Regions from separate parts of the Thauera humireducens genome, predicted to be linked through region 1. Evidence: riboswitches for the same ligand, from Rfam matches in the RefSeq annotation. Region 1 holds a riboswitch; the other holds the start of a gene.
What was found. Region 1 has a riboswitch for cobalamin ahead of AC731_RS09720 (GNAT family N-acetyltransferase). Riboswitches for the same ligand answer to the same signal wherever they lie in the genome.

Region 1 (7,923 bases):
ACCGCCGGCAAACTTCTGCAGCAGGGCGTTTTCCTTGATCGACTGGTAGATGTCCTCGAGGCTGTCGGCCACCGTCGTCAGGTAGCAGGACGACAGCTGCGAATGGCGGGTGCCGCTGTTGAACAGCGTCGGCGTGCTGCTCATGAAGTCGAAGCTCGACAGCAGCTCGTAGAACGCGATGGCCTGTGCCTCGCGGTCGATCTCGTTGATCGCCAGGCCCATCGCCACCCGCATGAAGAAGGTCTGCGGCAGCTCGATGCGGCGGTCGTCGACATGCAGGAAGTAGCGGTCGTACAGCGTCTGCAGGCCGAGGTAGTCGAACTGCAGGTCGCGCTCGGGCCGGATCGCCGCCGCCAGGCGGGCGAGGTCGAAGTCGGCCAGCCGGGGATCGAGCAGCTCCGCCTCGATGCCACGGCGGATGAGGGCGGGCAGGCAGGCGGCATAACCCTGGTCGGGGTCGGCCATGTCGGCCTGCGAGGCCTCGTGCCCGAGCACTTCGACGCGGATCGCCGACAGCAGCAGGCGGGCGGCGACACGGCCGTAGTCCGGCTCGCGCTCGATCAGCGTGCGTGCGGCCAGCACCAGCGCCTGGCGCACGGCGGCAATCGGCACGCCGTCGTAGAGGTTGTGCAGTGCGTGTTCGAGCACGGTGTCGGCGGACACACCGTCCAGCCCCGCGCAGGCCTCGCGGCACACGGCGAGCAGGGCGGCGCGGTCGAGCGGGCGGCGCGCTTCGCCATCGACGATGTGCAGCACGGGGCCGGCGCCGCCCGCCTGCGCTTCGGCGTCCTTCTGCGCCGCGCGTTCGGCAGCGCGGCGTTCGCGGTAGAGCACGTAGGCGCGCGCGACGTCGTGCTCGCCCGAGCGCATCAGCGCCAGCTCGACCTGGTCCTGGATGTCCTCGATGTGCAGCATGCCGCCGTCGGGCAGGCGGCGGGTGAGGGCGCCGACCACGGTATCGGTGAGGCGGGCCACGATGTCGCGTACGCGTGAGGACGCCGCGCCCTGGCGGCCCTCGACGGCGAGGAAGGCCTTGGTCATGGCGACGGCGATCTTGTTCGGATCGAAGGCGACGACGGCGCCATTGCGGCGGATGATCTGGAATGCGGCAAGTTGCATGGCGCTATCAAGCGCTTCGGTCGGAAGTCGGTCCACGGGATGTCCTCGTCTGGGTGAATTCGAATGAGCGGGGTTTGGGAGGCAAGGGCAGCGTCAGGCGACTGCCCGGCTGCTTGCGGGGGCGTCGTCGGCGCAGCGGGACGCGGCCCGCAGTTCCAGCGTCAGCGGGGCGGTGTGGCAGCCGCCGGGACGGCGGAAGCCGCTGGCGGCTGCCATGTGCAGCACCGCCGGGCTGACGCTGTGGCACACGATGCGGACCGCGTCGTGCAGGCGGGCCAGCGCGATGACGTGGCCGAACAGCGCGCGTCCCAGCCCGCGCTGACGGTAGGCTGCGATGACGCTGAGGCCGAAGTCGACCTCGCCATCGCGCACTGCGACATGGGCGAGGGCGACGATGTCGCCCTGCGCGGTGCACAGGCCATGCACGTGGTCGCGTGCGAAATCGAGGCTGGCGACGTAGGCGGCGATGCCCTCGTCGCGGATGCCGTGGCTGAAGCGCAGCAGCCGGTCGTCGGCATCCAGCGCATGCAGGTGCTCGAGGATGCGCGGCATGTCGGCGGCGCCGAAGCGCAGCATCGGGCGCGGGGCCGTGATCGACGGTACGTGCGGAGCTGGCGTCAGCGCCGGGGCGGGGCGGGCAGGTGCGGGCATGGCGGAGATCCGGAGCGGGCGGGGCGGATCTCCGACGGACGGGCGTGATGCGTCACGCGCATGGCCATGCCATGCGGTGCTGCCGTGCCATCAGGAAAGCGTGCAAGTGAAATGGTCTGAGCCATGCCTCTTGTCAGGGACACCCCGCCCCGAGCTGTTAAGGGAAGCGTCGCGGCAGGTCTCCTGGCTCTCGGGTCGTCGTCCTGCGCCGGCCTTCCCGGACATTCGTCCAGTGGCATGGAAAAGCGCAAGACTCACCGATTACAGTTGCGGGGGCAGCTCCGGATTCCGCACCTTGCGATGCGTCACCGGATTCCCTTGCCCGGTCGGAACCGGGCAGCCGTGACGGGCAGACATTAGGGCCGGCGGGTGCCGTGTGTCAAGCTTGGCGTGTGAGCAGTGATACTGTGGGTAGTGCTTGGCGACCCGGTTGACTACTAGGGGTTGCGTGTCGGCCTGCTGCGATGGCGTCCGCTCCCGCGCTCAGTCGATCGTCGTGTACGACCGTGTGGCGGGGGATGGGCGCGCGACGGCGTCCGTGGTGGCGTCCGCCGGGGCCGTCTCGGTGCCCGCCGGTGCGGGCTCCTCGATGCCGAGCAGCCATTCGCGCCAGATCGCCACCAGCAGCGCCATCAGCACCGGGCCGACGAACAGGCCGACCAGTCCCATGGTCTGCACGCCGCCGACCAGGCCGAAGAAGGTGGGCAGGAACGGCAGCTTCACCGGGCCGCCGACCAGGCGCGGGCGGAGGGTCTTGTCCACGATGAAGAGCTCGATCGACCCCCAGGCGAACAGCCCCAGCCCGGCGACAAGGTCGCCCGAGCCGACCAGGTACAGCGACACCAGCGTGAAGGACAGCGGCGCGCCGCCGGGGATCAGCGCCATGAAACCGGTGGCCACGCCGAGCAGCACGGGCGAGGGCACGCCGGCGATCCAGTAGGCCACGCCCAGCACCACCCCTTCGCCGAGTGCGATCAGGCCCATGCCGGTGACGGTGGCGCTGACGGTGGCCGGCACCACGCGCGAGAAGCGTTGCCAGCGCGTCGGCAGGATGCGCTCGCCGACGACGTCGAGCTGTGCCGCGATCCGGCTGCCGTCCTTGTAGACGAAGAACAGGGTGATGAGCATGAACAGCGTGGTCAGGGCCAGCCGTGCGAGATCACCGGTGGCGCTCAGCAGCGCGCGGTAGATGTTGCCCAGGTGCTCGCCGCTGATGATCTCCACCCAGTGCCCGAGCGCCTGGGGCTCGCCGAGGTGCAGGAGCCAGTACTCTGCGAGCCGGTTGCCGACCATCGGCAGGGCCCGGATCCAGTCCGGGACCGGCGCGCCGGTCCGGTTGGCTTCGAGCAGCCAGGCAATGAAGTTGCCGGCTTCCTGCAGCGCGTAGTGCAGGGCGACCGTCAGCGGCACGATCAGCGCGCAGATGACGACGATCAGGGCCAGGCTCGCGGCCAGCGCCGTCTTCCCGCCGCACAGCACGACGCCCCGGCGGTACAGCGGCCAACTGGCGAAGCCGATGACCAGCGCGGCCAGTACCGGCACGAGGAAACCGCTGAGGAAATACGCCCCCGCGGCAAGGATCAGCAGCAGCAGGGTGCGGACGATGAGGGGGGCTTGCAGGACTGGGGGCATGGGCAGGGCTGGACGGATCGCCGATGTGCCCGACTATACCGTAGGGGGCGGCCATTGCCCGACGCGATCGCGTGACGGGCCGGCCGCGTGCGACTGCGAATCCCGGCGGTCTGCCACGGCATCACCCTCGATCGGATGGGGTTCCCGTCGCGGCGTGCTCGACCGCGCGCACCAGGGTATGTACGGCCCGATGCGTCGGCACCTCGAAGCCACCCGTTTCGGCCATGCCGAGCAGGGCGCCGGTGATGGCGTCGATCTCGGTGCGGCGGTTGGCCAGCACATCCTGCAGCATGCTGGCGCGGTTGGCGGCGGTGGCACGGGCGACGCCGTGCACGCGTGAGAGCGCCGCCCCTTCGTCCAGATCGAGGCCGTTGGCGCGCAGCACCGGCAGCGCCTCGCGTACCAGGGTGTCGAGCAGCACGCGGTGCGGCGGTTCGAGCAGGGCGCCGTTGGGCACGCGAAACAGCGCTGCCAGCGGGTTGATGGCGAGGTTCACCAGCAGCTTGGCGAGCCGGGCACGGGCGATGTCCGGATCGACGCGGGCGACGAAACCGGCGCGCACGAACAGCGCCGCGAGGTCCTCGAAGCCGGGCGGCAGCAGGGTCTCGCCGGCGCCCGAGGGATGGATGCCGGTGGCATCGCGGTAGGCGCCTTCGGTCGTCACACCTTGGCCGGCCGCCAGCGCGGGACAGGCCTCGCGCAACTCTGCCTCGATCAGTCCGTTCTGCAACGACAGCAGGCCGTGCGGCCGCAGGGCGCTGGCGAGGCGGGCGGCGGCGTCGGTGTCGCCGGTCTTCACCAGCAGCACCGCCCAGTCGGCAGTGGGCAGGGCGTTCGGGGCGAAGACGTCGAGCCGGCGCAACTGGCCGCCGATCTGCACGCCGCGCGCCAGTTCGGCCGCGCGCGCCGCATTGCGCGCGATCATCGCCACCGGGCCCGTGGCGGCGAGCCGCGCGGCGAAGGCGAGGCCGAGCGCGCCCGCGCCGACGATGGCGACCGGGTAGTGGGAACGGGGTGAATCGGGCGTTGCAGTCATCGGGGCGGCTCTCCTGTCTCGCGGCGGACCCTATTGTGCCGCTTCCTGCAGCAGCCAGCGTTCGAAGGCTTCCGGCGCCGGACGCCGCGCGACGCGCTCGTGCATCACCAGGTAGTAGGCACTGGGCGAGGGCAGGCCGAGGTCGAAGGGAATGACGAGGTGCCCGGCGCGGATGCGCTCTTCCACCAGCGGCCGGGGGGCGAGCACGACGCCCTGGCCGTCGAGGGTGGCGGCCAGCGCGAGCGCGGCGTTGGAGAAATGGCGTCCGCGGCGCGCGAGTTGCGCGTCCAGCCCGGCCTTGTGCAGCCAGGCGGTCCAGCCGACCTCGCTGAGGGTGTCGTCGTGGATCAGCGCGAAGCGCGGGAGTTCGTCCGGCGAGCGCAGTCCGGCCTCGACCAGCGCAGGGGCGCACACCGGCACGTAGTCGGGCGCGAACAGGACCACCACACGGAAGCCGGGATAGCGCCCCTTGCCGTACAGGATCGCCACGTTGCTGCGCGCTTCGCGCGGGTCGGTGCGCAGGTTGTCGAGCACGCTGGCCTCGCGCGGGCCGTCCACGGTGTCGGAGGTGCTGGCGAGCCGCAGGTCGACGTCGGGATGTGCGGCGGCAAAGCGCGGCAGGCGGGGCACGAGCCAGTGGCTGGCGAAGGAGGGCGGCGCGGTGACGACCAGTGGGCCGACGGCGTCCTGCCGTGTGCTTTCCACCGCGGCGGCGAGGCAGTCGAAGCCCTTGCGAATGCCCGGCAGCATCGCCGCGCCGTGCTCGGTGAGGGCCAGCGCGCGCACCTTGCGATGGAACAGGGGCACGCCGAGGTAGGCTTCCAGCGCGCGGATCTGCTGGCTGACGGCGGCGGGCGTGACGCACACCTCGGCAGCGGCCTTCTTGAAGCTCAGGTGGCGTGCCGCCGCCTCGAAGGTGCGCAGCAGGGACAGGCTGGGGAGCCGGTAGGTCATGGCGTGATGCTTAAGCAGAACTTAATCATCGAATAATAAATCGTCGTTTGTGGGGTGGCGAGGCGCTGGCTAGACTGCCCGCACATGAATCGGTAACGCCCCCCGGTGCCCCGTCCCTCCCTCCTCTCCTTGGGCGGGGCGCCGGACCCCCTTCGGGCGACCGGGTTTGCGCGCCATTTTCCGCAAGGACTGGCGCGTTTCTTTTGCGAGCCATCCGATGAGCGAATCCCGCATCCACTGCGCCGCGCTGGGCGCCAAGATCATGTCGGCCGACGAGGCCGCGGCCCTCATCCCGTCCGGCGTCAACGTCGGCATGAGCGGCTTCACCGGCTCCGGCTATCCGAAGGCGGTGCCGGCGGCGCTCGCGCGCCGCATCGAGGCCGAGAACGCGCGCGGCCAGCGCTTCCGCATCGGGGTGTGGACCGGGGCGTCGACCGCACCGGAGCTCGACGGCGCGCTGGCGAAGGTCGACGGCATCGAGATGCGCCTGCCTTACCAGTCCGACCCGGTGTGCCGCGAGCGCATCAACGCCGGCGAGATGGAATACATCGACATCCACCTGTCGCACGTGGCGCAGTTCGTGTGGTTCGGCTTCCTCGGCAAGCTCGACGTGGCGGTGGTCGAGGTGGCGGGCATCCTGCCCGACGGCCGGCTGATTCCGTCCTCGTCGGTGGGTAACAACAAGACCTGGCTGGAGCAGGCGGACAAGGTCATCCTCGAAGTCAATTCCTGGCAGAACCCCAGGCTCGAGGGCATGCACGACATCTACTACGGCACCCAGCTGCCGCCGCACCGCAAGCCGATTCCGCTGATGGGCGCAGCCGACCGCATCGGCGAGCCTTACCTGCGCTGTGATCCGAGCAAGGTCATCGCGGTGGTCGAGACGCACAGCCCGGACCGCAACTCGGCCTTCTCGCCGCCGGACGAGAACTCGCGCCGCATCGCCGGCCACATCCTCGAGTTCCTGCAGCACGAGGTGAAGAAGGGCCGCCTGCCGGCCGACCTGCTGCCGCTGCAGTCGGGCGTGGGCAACATCGCCAACGCGGTGATGGCCGGGCTCAACGAGGGGCCGTTCGAGAACCTCACCGCCTACACCGAGGTGCTGCAGGACGGCATGCTGGAGATGATCAAGTCGGGCAAGCTCGCGCATGCCTCGGCCACCGCGTTCTCGCTCAGCAGCGAGGCGCTGGCCGAACTCAACGCCGACCTCGACCGCTACCGTGAGCGCATCGTGTTGCGTCCGCAGGAGATCAGCAACCACCCCGAGGTGATCCGCCGCCTGGGCGTGATCGCGATGAACGGCCTGATCGAGGCCGACCTCTACGGCAACGTCAATTCGACACACGTGATGGGCTCGAAGATCATGAACGGCATCGGCGGCTCTGGCGATTTCGCCCGCAACGCCTACCTGTCGATCTTCATGACGCCGTCGCAGGCCAAGGGCGGCGCGATCTCGTGCATCGTGCCGATGGTGTCGCACGTCGACCACACCGAGCACGACGTGCAGGTGCTGGTGACCGAGCAGGGCCTGGCCGACCTGCGCGGGCTGTCGCCGCGCCAGCGCGCCAAGGTGGTCATCGACAACTGCGCGCATCCCGACTTCCGCCCCGCGCTGCGCGACTATCACGCGCGCGCGCTGGCCCATGGGCCGGGCCGCCACACGCCACATCTGCTGGGCGAGGTGTTCGACTGGCACCTGCGCGCGCTGCGCGGCGAGCGGATGTAAGTTCCTGTTAACGCGACGGCAGGCGATGCGCAGTCGGAGCTGGGATGCACTAACATCCCAGCTCCGACTTTCCCGATCTGCCCGGAAACCTGCTTCATGTCCTGCGTCCGCCGTCGTCTCGTCCCGTTTCTTGCTTCTGCCGTCACCTTGGTGGGTGCAGGTTGCGCGTCGGCACCGCCGGCGGTGTATCAGTCCGAATCCTTCCAGCGCGAGTCGCCCTTCGTGACCTGGAGCACGCGCGAGCCGGCCGGTGCCTGCGAACTGGGCAAGCGCGCGCTGCTGAGCCAGGGCTACCAGATCGACGGCAGCGACGCGGTGCGGGTGAAGGGGCAGAAGCTGTTCCAGCCCAAGCCGGACCAGGGCGTGAGCCTCGACATCACCCTGGTCTGCCTGCCGAGCAACGTCGGCGCGGTGGTCTACGCCAACGCGCTGCAGACGCGCTTTGCGCTGAAGGCCGCCTCGACCAGCACCGGCGTCAGCGTGGCCGGCCTCGGCTCGATCTCGCTGCCGTGGTCGGCGGACAAGGAGGCGATGGTGAAGGTCGGCGAGGAAACCGTGACCGATCCCGATTTCTACCGCCGCTTGTTCGCGCTGATCGAGGCGCTCGATGGCACCAGTGTCGGCAGTGCCGACCTGGGCAGTGCCGAAGTGCCGCGCTGACCGATGAGTTGCTGCACCTGCCGCACGAAAGTGGCGGCGTGCAGCATCTGGTTGCGGTGGCGATGGCTGTAGGCGGGCAGCACGCGCTCGGTCGGTGCGTGGCGCAACTGGATCAGCCCGATCACCTTCCACTGGCCGTCGGACT
Region 2 (7,923 bases), 2.0 Mb from region 1:
AGTGAATGGGCTGCGGACTACATGCAAAAAGCAAACGAACAACAAAAAAGCCGCTCCGAAGAGCGGCTTTCCTGTGAAACTGGTGCCCAGAAGAGGACTCGAACCTCCACGCCTCGCGGCGCTAGTACCTGAAACTAGTGCGTCTACCAATTCCGCCATCTGGGCAAGAAGACGCGCATTATAAGCACTGAAAGAAGATTGTCAATGACTCGTAGAACGAAAAATACACAAGCACGCACCGCCCCTCAAAATCGCCAGCCCGCCGGACGGAGTTCTGCGGCGTCCCGTCGCGGGGGGGCTGCCGGCGCATCGGCTGCGGGCCGTGGCCGTGCTGCACACAAGGCTGCGGCTGCACACGTCAGTGCGATCCGCCTGGCCGATCCCTTCCACGAACGTGAGGCGCAGAAGTACGAGCAGCCGTTGCCGAGCCGCGAGTACGTGCTGCAGGTGCTGGCTGAGCGCGGGGTGCCGATGGTGTTCGATGAACTGGCCGTCGCGCTCGACATCCAGTCCCACGAACGCGAGCACTTCGACCGCCGCCTGCGTGCGATGGAGCGGGAGGGTCAGATCGTGCGCAACCGGCGCGACGCCTACCTGCTGCCGGCCAAGGCCGACCTCATCAAGGGCCGCGTGGAGGGCCACCCCGATGGCTTTGGCTTCCTGCGCCGCGATGACGGCGGCGCGGATATCTTTCTCGGACCCAAGGAGATGCGCGAGTTGCTGCACGGCGACCGTGTCCTGGTCCGGATCGCCGGCCAGGATCGTCGCGGCCGCCCCGAAGGCAAGCTGGTGGAGGTGCTCGAGCGCGCCAACACGCGTGTGGTCGGCCGGGTGATCGAAGAACATGGCGTGATGATCGTCGTGCCTGAGAACCGCCGCCTGGCGCAGGACATCCTGATCGCCCCGGGTGGGCGCAAGAAGCCTCAGCCCGGCCAGATCGTGACCGTCGAACTGGTGGAGCAGCCGACCCAGGTCACGCAGCCGATCGGACGCATCGTGGAGGTGCTGGGTAACTATGCCGACCCGGGCATGGAGATCGAGATCGCCCTGCGCAAGCACGACCTGCCGTTCGAGTTCTCGGCGGAGGCCAAGGCAGAGACGCGCAAGCTCCCGGCAGCGGTTCGCAAGAAGGACTGGGCGGGTCGCGAGGACCTCACGAAACTGGCCTTGGTGACGATCGACGGCGAGACCGCGAAGGACTTCGACGACGCGGTGTATTGCGAGCGCCAGGGCAAGGGCTACCGCCTGATCGTGGCGATCGCCGACGTATCGCACTACGTGGGCGCCGGCAATGGCCTCGACAAGGACGCTTTCGAGCGCGGCAACTCGGTGTACTTCCCGCGTCGGGTGATCCCGATGCTGCCCGAGAAGCTCTCGAATGGCCTGTGTTCGCTGAACCCGCAGGTCGAGCGCCTGGCGATGGTTGCCGACATGGCGATCTCGATGACCGGCGACATCAAGTCCTACCGCTTCTACCCCGCGGTGATCTGGTCGCATGCGCGCCTCACCTACACCCAGGTGGCCGCGGCGCTGTACGACAAGGATCCGGCGGTGCGCAACGAGCTGGCTGCGCTGCTGCCGCACCTGGAGAACCTCGACCAGCTCTTCCGCGTGCTGCTGAAGGCGCGTGCCAAGCGCGGCGCGATCGACTTCGAGACCACCGAGACGCGGATGATCTTCGACGACAACGGCAAGATCGCGCAGATCGTGCCCGAAGTGCGCAACGACGCCCATCGTCTGATCGAGGAGTGCATGCTCGCCGCCAACGTGTGTGCGTCCGACTTTCTCGCCAGCCGCGAGCACCCGGCGCTGTACCGCGTGCACGACAGCCCCTCCGAGGACAAGCTCGCCAAGCTGCGCGAGTTTCTCAAGGAGTTCGGCCTCGGCCTGGGCGGTGGTGACGAGCCGCGCGCGGGCGACTTCGCCAAGCTGCTCGAGCAGGTCAAGGATCGTCCCGACGCCCAGCTGCTGCAGACCGTGATGCTGCGTTCTCTCAAGCAGGCGATGTACAGCCCGGACAACGTCGGCCACTTCGGCCTCGCCTACGAGTCCTACACCCACTTCACCTCGCCGATCCGGCGCTATCCCGACCTGCTGATCCACCGCGGCATCAAGGCCGCGCTGGCGGGCGAGCAGTACCGCCCCGGCGACTGGGAGCAGATCGGCCTGCACTGCTCGATGACCGAGCGCCGCGCCGACGACGCCACGCGCGACGTGGTCGCCTTCCTGAAGTGCTACTTCATGCAGGACCGCGTCGGCGAGATCTTCACCGGCAGCGTGTCGGCGGTCGTGTCCTTCGGCCTCTTCGTCGCCCTCGACGACATCTTCATTGAGGGCCTGCTCCACATCTCCGATCTGGGCAGCGACTACTTCCACTACGACGAGACCCGCCACGCCCTGCTGGGCGAGCGCACGGGCAAGCAGTTCCGCCTGTCGGATCGGGTCAAGGTGCAGCTGGTGCGGGTCGACATGGCCACCAACAAGATCGACTTCCGCCTGATCGAAGGTCCGCTGGCGGTCGAGAAGCCTGTCGCCGTGGTGGAGGAGACGCCGGCTCCCGCGCCTCGGCGTGCGCGCAGAACGACAAGGACGGCTGCCGACAAGGCCGCGGTGGAGACCGTCGTCGTGGCAGCACCGGCCGCGGCGTCCGCCGTGGAGGTCGCCAAGCCGGCAAGGAAGGCGCGGGCGAAGCCTGCCGCCGCGCCGGCCGAAGAAGTGATTGAACCGGCCGCCATCGCGGCAAAGCCGGCGCGCAAGCCCCGGGTCAAGGCGCAGTCCGTGCCGGAAACGCCCCCCACGCCGGTGACACCGGCGCGTAAGTCGCGCGTCAAGGCCGCAACGGCGCTTTCCGCGCAGAAGGCGCCGCAAGCGAGCGTGCTCGACGATATCTGGCAGAAGGCGGCCGACCAGGAGGCAGCGGCGCAGAAACTCGCGGCAGAGGAGGCGGCCAGCGCGCGGGCCGGCAAGAAGCGCAAGGCGGCGGACAAGGCGGAGGGCAAGCCTGCGAAGAAGGCAAAGGCACCCGCCGCCAAGGCCAAGTCCAAAGTCAAGGCGGGCGCCAAGGTGAAGCCTGCAGCCAAGCCGGCGAAGAAATCCGCTGCGAAGGCGGTGAAGGCGTCCGCGACCGCTGCCGAGCCGGTAGAATCGCGCGCCTCCAAACCGGCCGCACGTTCTGGCGGCAAGACCTCGACCAAGGGAACCCGCCGTGGCTAAAGCCCCAGAAACTGTCTCCACCCGCCTCATCTACGGCTTCCATGCCGTTTCCGCCAAGCTACGCCACGCGCCGGATTCGGTGCTGGAAATCTTCCTGTCCGGCGATCGCAAGGACGCCCGAGTGCGCAAGTTCGTTGCCCAGGCCGAGGCCGCGGGCGCACGCATCACGTCCAGCGAAGGCGACAAGCTCGACGCGCTGGTCGGCACGCGGCGCCACCAGGGTGTGGTGGCCAAGGTCGACGCCACGCGGCGCGACATCAAGCTCGCCGACGTGCTCGACAGCCTCGAAGAGAATGCGCTGATCCTGGTGCTCGACGGCGTGCAGGACCCGCACAACCTCGGCGCCTGCCTGCGCGTGGCCGACGCCGCCGGTGCGCATGCGGTGGTGGCGCCGAAGGATCGCGCGGTGGGCCTCAACGCCACGGCGGTCAAGGTCGCCAGCGGTGCGGCCGACACCGTGCCCTACATCACCGTCACCAACCTGGCCCGCGCACTGCGCGAGATGCAGGATGCCGGCGTGTGGGTGGTCGGTGCCGCCGGCGAGGCCGAGAAGTCTCTGTACGAGATCGACCAGAAGGTGCCCGTGGCCTGGGTGCTGGGTGCCGAAGGCGACGGCTTGCGCCGCCTGACGCGCGAGACCTGCGACGAACTCGCCCGCATCCCGATGCACGGCAGTGTCGAGAGCCTGAACGTGTCGGTCGCCAGCGGCATCTGCCTGTTCGAGGCGCGTCGCCAGCGCGGCTGAACGGTTCCGGCGAGCCCCGTCTTTGGGGTAACCTCTCGCCCTTCGAGCTTCGGGGTGCCCGCGCCAGTCGCGGGAGAATCGGGAAAGCGGTGCAACTCCGCTGCGCGCCCAGCGCCGTGATGGGGATTGTCCGGGCATGGTTTGCCCAGCCACTGGTCCGCAAGGATCGGGAAGGCGCCCGGACGAGATGATCCACAGCCGGAAGACCGGCCCCGAAGCGTATCAAGCAGCCGCCTGGTCGGCGGTTGTCCACTGCTCTACGACAAGGGGAATTTCATGAGCAGTCCTTCGCAGGCCGTCCAGACCGATCCGCAGTTCAGTGCCGAGGAGCGCGCCGCCGTCTATCGGGCCATCCACACCCGGCGCGACGTGCGCGGCCAGTTCCTGCCCGACCCGATCCCGGACGAGGTGCTCGCGCGCGTGCTGACGGCCGCCCACCATGCACCGTCGGTCGGCTTCATGCAGCCGTGGGACTTCGTGCTGGTGCGCTCGCGCGAAGTGCGGCAGAAGATCCAAGCCGACTTCCGCGCCGCCCATGCCGAGGCTGAGCTGATGTTCGAGGAAGGCAAGCGCGACACCTATCGCAAGCTCAAGCTCGAGGGCATCCTCGAGGCGCCGGTCAACCTGTGCATCACCTGCGACCGCAGCCGCAACGGCCCGGTGGTGATCGGCCGCACCCACATCGGCGCGATGGACGTCTACAGCGCGGTGTGCGCGGTGCAGAACCTGTGGCTTGCCGCCCGCGCGGAGGGCCTGGGCGTGGGCTGGGTCAGCATCCTGCATCAGCAGACCCTGCGCGAGGCGCTCGGCATTCCGCAGGACATCGTGCCGATCGCCTATCTGTGCATCGGCTACGTCAGCCATTTCTATGACAAGCCCGAGCTGGAGTCGGCGGGCTGGCTCAAGCGCATGCCGCTGACCGAACTGCTGCACTTCGACGGCTGGCAGGGCAGGGCGGACGAGGCGGGCGAGCGGCTGGTCGACGAGATCGGGCGGGTGTGGCCGATCCTGAAGTAGGGGTTTCGACCGCGGCGGCCGTGCTCGACGCCTTGCCCTGGCAGCGGCTCAAGATTCAGTCGGATAGGGTGGCGAGGAAGTCGCCCCAGGCCTCGATCGGCAAGGGCCTGCCGAACAGGTAGCCCTGATAGAACTCGCAGCCGTGCAGCCGCAGGAACTCGCGTTGCGTCGGCGTCTCGACACCTTCGGCGATCGTCTCGAGGCCGAGTGCGTGGCTCATCGACAGGATGGCCAGCACGATGGTCTCGCTGCCTTCGTCCTCCGTCATGTCGCGGATGAAGGACTGGTCGATCTTGAGCTGGGCGAAGGGCAGGCGCTTGAGGTAGGACAGCGAGGAGTAGCCGGTGCCGAAATCGTCGAGTGCGAACTGGATGCCGAGCGTGCGCAACTGGTTCATGCGCGCCACGGTTTCGTCGAGATCCCCCAGGATCACGCTTTCGGTCAGCTCGAGCTTGAGCCGGCTCGGGTCGATGCCCGCGCCTTCGACCGTACGGCGCACCATGGCGAAGAAGTCCGCCTGGTGGAACTGCCGCGCGCTCACGTTGACCGCGATCGAAAGCTGGCGGGTTGCCGGCGCCTGTTGCCACTGCGCGATCTGTGCGCAGGCGGTGCTCAGCACCCACTGGCCGATCTGTACGATCAGGCCCGTGTCTTCGGCCAGCGGAATGAACTCGGCCGGCGAGATCATCTTGCCGTCGGTGCCTGGCCAGCGGATCAGCGCCTCGGCACCGGCGAGCCGGCCGTGGCGGTCGACCTGGGGTTGATAGACGAGGCGGAAGCTGCCGGCCTGCAGGGCTTCGCGCAGGCCGATTTCCATGCGTGCGTGGGCATCGACGACCGCCTGCATTTCCGGATTGAAGAAGCGGATGGCGTTGCGTCCTTCTTCCTTTGCCCGGTAGAGCGCGACTTCGGCCTGCTTGAGCAGCATCTCGGGTGCGACCGCCTTGCCGCGGAACAGGCTCACGCCGATGCTCAGGGTAGCGTAGTGAGGCTCGTCGCCGTTCTCGCCGAGTGCGTAGGGCGCATCGAGTTCGGCGTGCAGCTTCCGCGCGATGAGCTCCGCGCGCGCGATGGCGTCGTCCTGATTGTCGCCGATGTTCTCGATGACGATGGCGAAGTCGTCGTCGCCATGGCGGGCGACGGTGTCGTCCTCGCGCATGGCGGCGCGCAGGCGGTTGCCGAGTTCCTTCAGCAACTGGTCGCCGCTGGCATGGCCGCGCGAGTCGTTGAGTTGCTGGAAGCGGTCGACGTCGAGCAGCATCAGCATGCCCCAGGCTTCGCTGCGACCACTGCCGCGGATCGCCTGCTGCAGGCGGTCGCGCAGCAGGGCGCGGTTGGGGAGCCCGGTCAGCGCGTCGTAGTAGGCCAGCCGGTGCAGCAGCGCCTCGGACTGCTTGCGCTGGGTGATGTCTTCCTTGACCGCGACGTAGTGCGTGATGGTGCCGTCGGGCTGCTTGATCGGCGCGATCGTGGCCAGTTCGAGGTAGCTCGCGCCATCCTTGCGCGTGTTGTGGAACTCGCCGCGCCAGACCTCGCCCCGCAACAGCGTGGCCCACAACTCTTCATAGGTCTCGCGTGGCGTGAGGCCGGCATTGAGGATGCGCGGATTGCGGCCGATCGCTTCCTCGCGCGAGAAGCCGGTGATGCGGCAGAAGGCCTCGTTGACGTATTCGATGCGGGCGTTGGTACCGGTGATGACGATGCACTCCGGGCTCTGTTCGATCGCCATGGACAGCTGCCGCAGCTCGGCGTCGCGCCGTTCGATCTCGGTCGCCATGCGATCGATGCCGGCCGTCACCTCGTCCAGTTCGCGCACCGAGGTGCCCGTACCGATGCGCGTGCCGAGGCTACCGGCAGCGATGCGTGCGACCGCGTCGCGCACGCGGACGGCCCACACCTCGATCAGCTGGTAGATGTAGAGCCGCGCGAGCAGCGCAGACAGGATCGTCACCGCCGCCAGCAGGGCGAGGTGGAGCTGGAAGCGGCGGTCGACGGCGTCGAGTGACTGCTCGAGCGGGGCGCCGATCGTCATCAGGCCGCTGTCGGGCGCAAAGCCGGGTGCCGCGACACCGTACAGGCGCCGCATGCCGTCGAATCCGGGCAATTCGACAATCCCATTGCCTTCGGTCTGCGCCCGACGCAGCACGGCGAGCTGTTCGGGCGGGAGCACATGGTCGCGCCAGCGATCCGCATCAGGCTGGTGGGACAGGATCTTGCCTTCCATGCTGATCAGGCTGGCTTCCCAGCCCGGAGGCAGCTTGAAGTCGTCGATTAGCCGATCCACCCAGTCGAGCGAGATCGAGGCGAACAGCACGCCGCGCACCTCGCCCTGTGGTCCGTGCAGCGGGTAGCCGAACGCCATGCCCGGCTTGCCGGAGATGCGGCCGACGATGAATTCGCCGTAGGTGATGCCTCCGCCCCGCATGCCTGCCTGGAACCAGGCGCGATGGGCGACATTGATCGCCTCGCCCGTCGATTGTGCGCTGCAGAACAGGCTGCCGTCAGGCAGGGCTGCGCCGATGTTGGTGAAGTCGTCGCGCGATATCAGCAGGCGCTGGGCGATCTTGTCGCAACTCGTGCCGTCGAGCGACTGCAGGTCGTTCGACCGCGCCATGATCCGCAGCACGAACTCAACCATCTGATGGGCGCCGAGCGCTTCGCGCCGGGCGGCGGCGAGGCGCTGCTCGATCTCCGCATGTGCGCGCTCGACAGCCTGCGTGCGCCGTTCCTGGTAGTCGACTAGCACGAACAGGAAGAGCGGCAGCACGGCGAGACCGATGGTCAGCCAGAGTCGCAGGTGCAGCGAATTACGCGTCATCTCGTCCTTGGCATGGTTGGGTGGTCGGGGGCTGATTCAGGCACGGGGCGTCGCCAGCCCGCAATGTGCCCCAATTTGGGCAATCTGTCCCGTACGACGCTGGGGTGCTTGCCTAGTGCGTCACACTTCG

Region 2: it holds a riboswitch for cobalamin, as region 1 does, so the genes downstream of both, bluB (5,6-dimethylbenzimidazole synthase) here and AC731_RS09720 (GNAT family N-acetyltransferase) in region 1, are expected to answer to the same signal.

Annotation. Positions count from the first base shown of each region.
Region 1 covers NZ_CP014646.1:2,048,309-2,056,231, reverse strand. Annotated here, with positions in the region: gene AC731_RS09725 (ribonucleoside-diphosphate reductase subunit alpha) at 1-1,119, opposite strand, end outside; gene AC731_RS09720 (GNAT family N-acetyltransferase) at 1,213-1,770, opposite strand; cobalamin riboswitch at 1,927-2,130, opposite strand; gene AC731_RS09715 (AI-2E family transporter) at 2,254-3,402, opposite strand; gene AC731_RS09710 (ketopantoate reductase family protein) at 3,524-4,438, opposite strand; gene gcvA (transcriptional regulator GcvA) at 4,469-5,392, opposite strand; gene AC731_RS09700 (acetyl-CoA hydrolase/transferase family protein) at 5,610-7,118, shown strand; gene AC731_RS09695 (DUF2242 domain-containing protein) at 7,215-7,778, shown strand; gene AC731_RS09690 (trypsin-like serine peptidase) at 7,691-7,923, opposite strand, start outside.
Region 2 covers NZ_CP014646.1:4,065,842-4,073,764, forward strand. Annotated here, with positions in the region: tRNA gene AC731_RS18890 (tRNA-Leu) at 81-165, opposite strand; gene rnr (ribonuclease R) at 472-3,213, shown strand; gene rlmB (23S rRNA (guanosine(2251)-2'-O)-methyltransferase RlmB) at 3,206-3,958, shown strand; cobalamin riboswitch at 3,994-4,187, shown strand; gene bluB (5,6-dimethylbenzimidazole synthase) at 4,235-4,975, shown strand; gene AC731_RS18910 (bifunctional diguanylate cyclase/phosphodiesterase) at 5,031-7,793, opposite strand.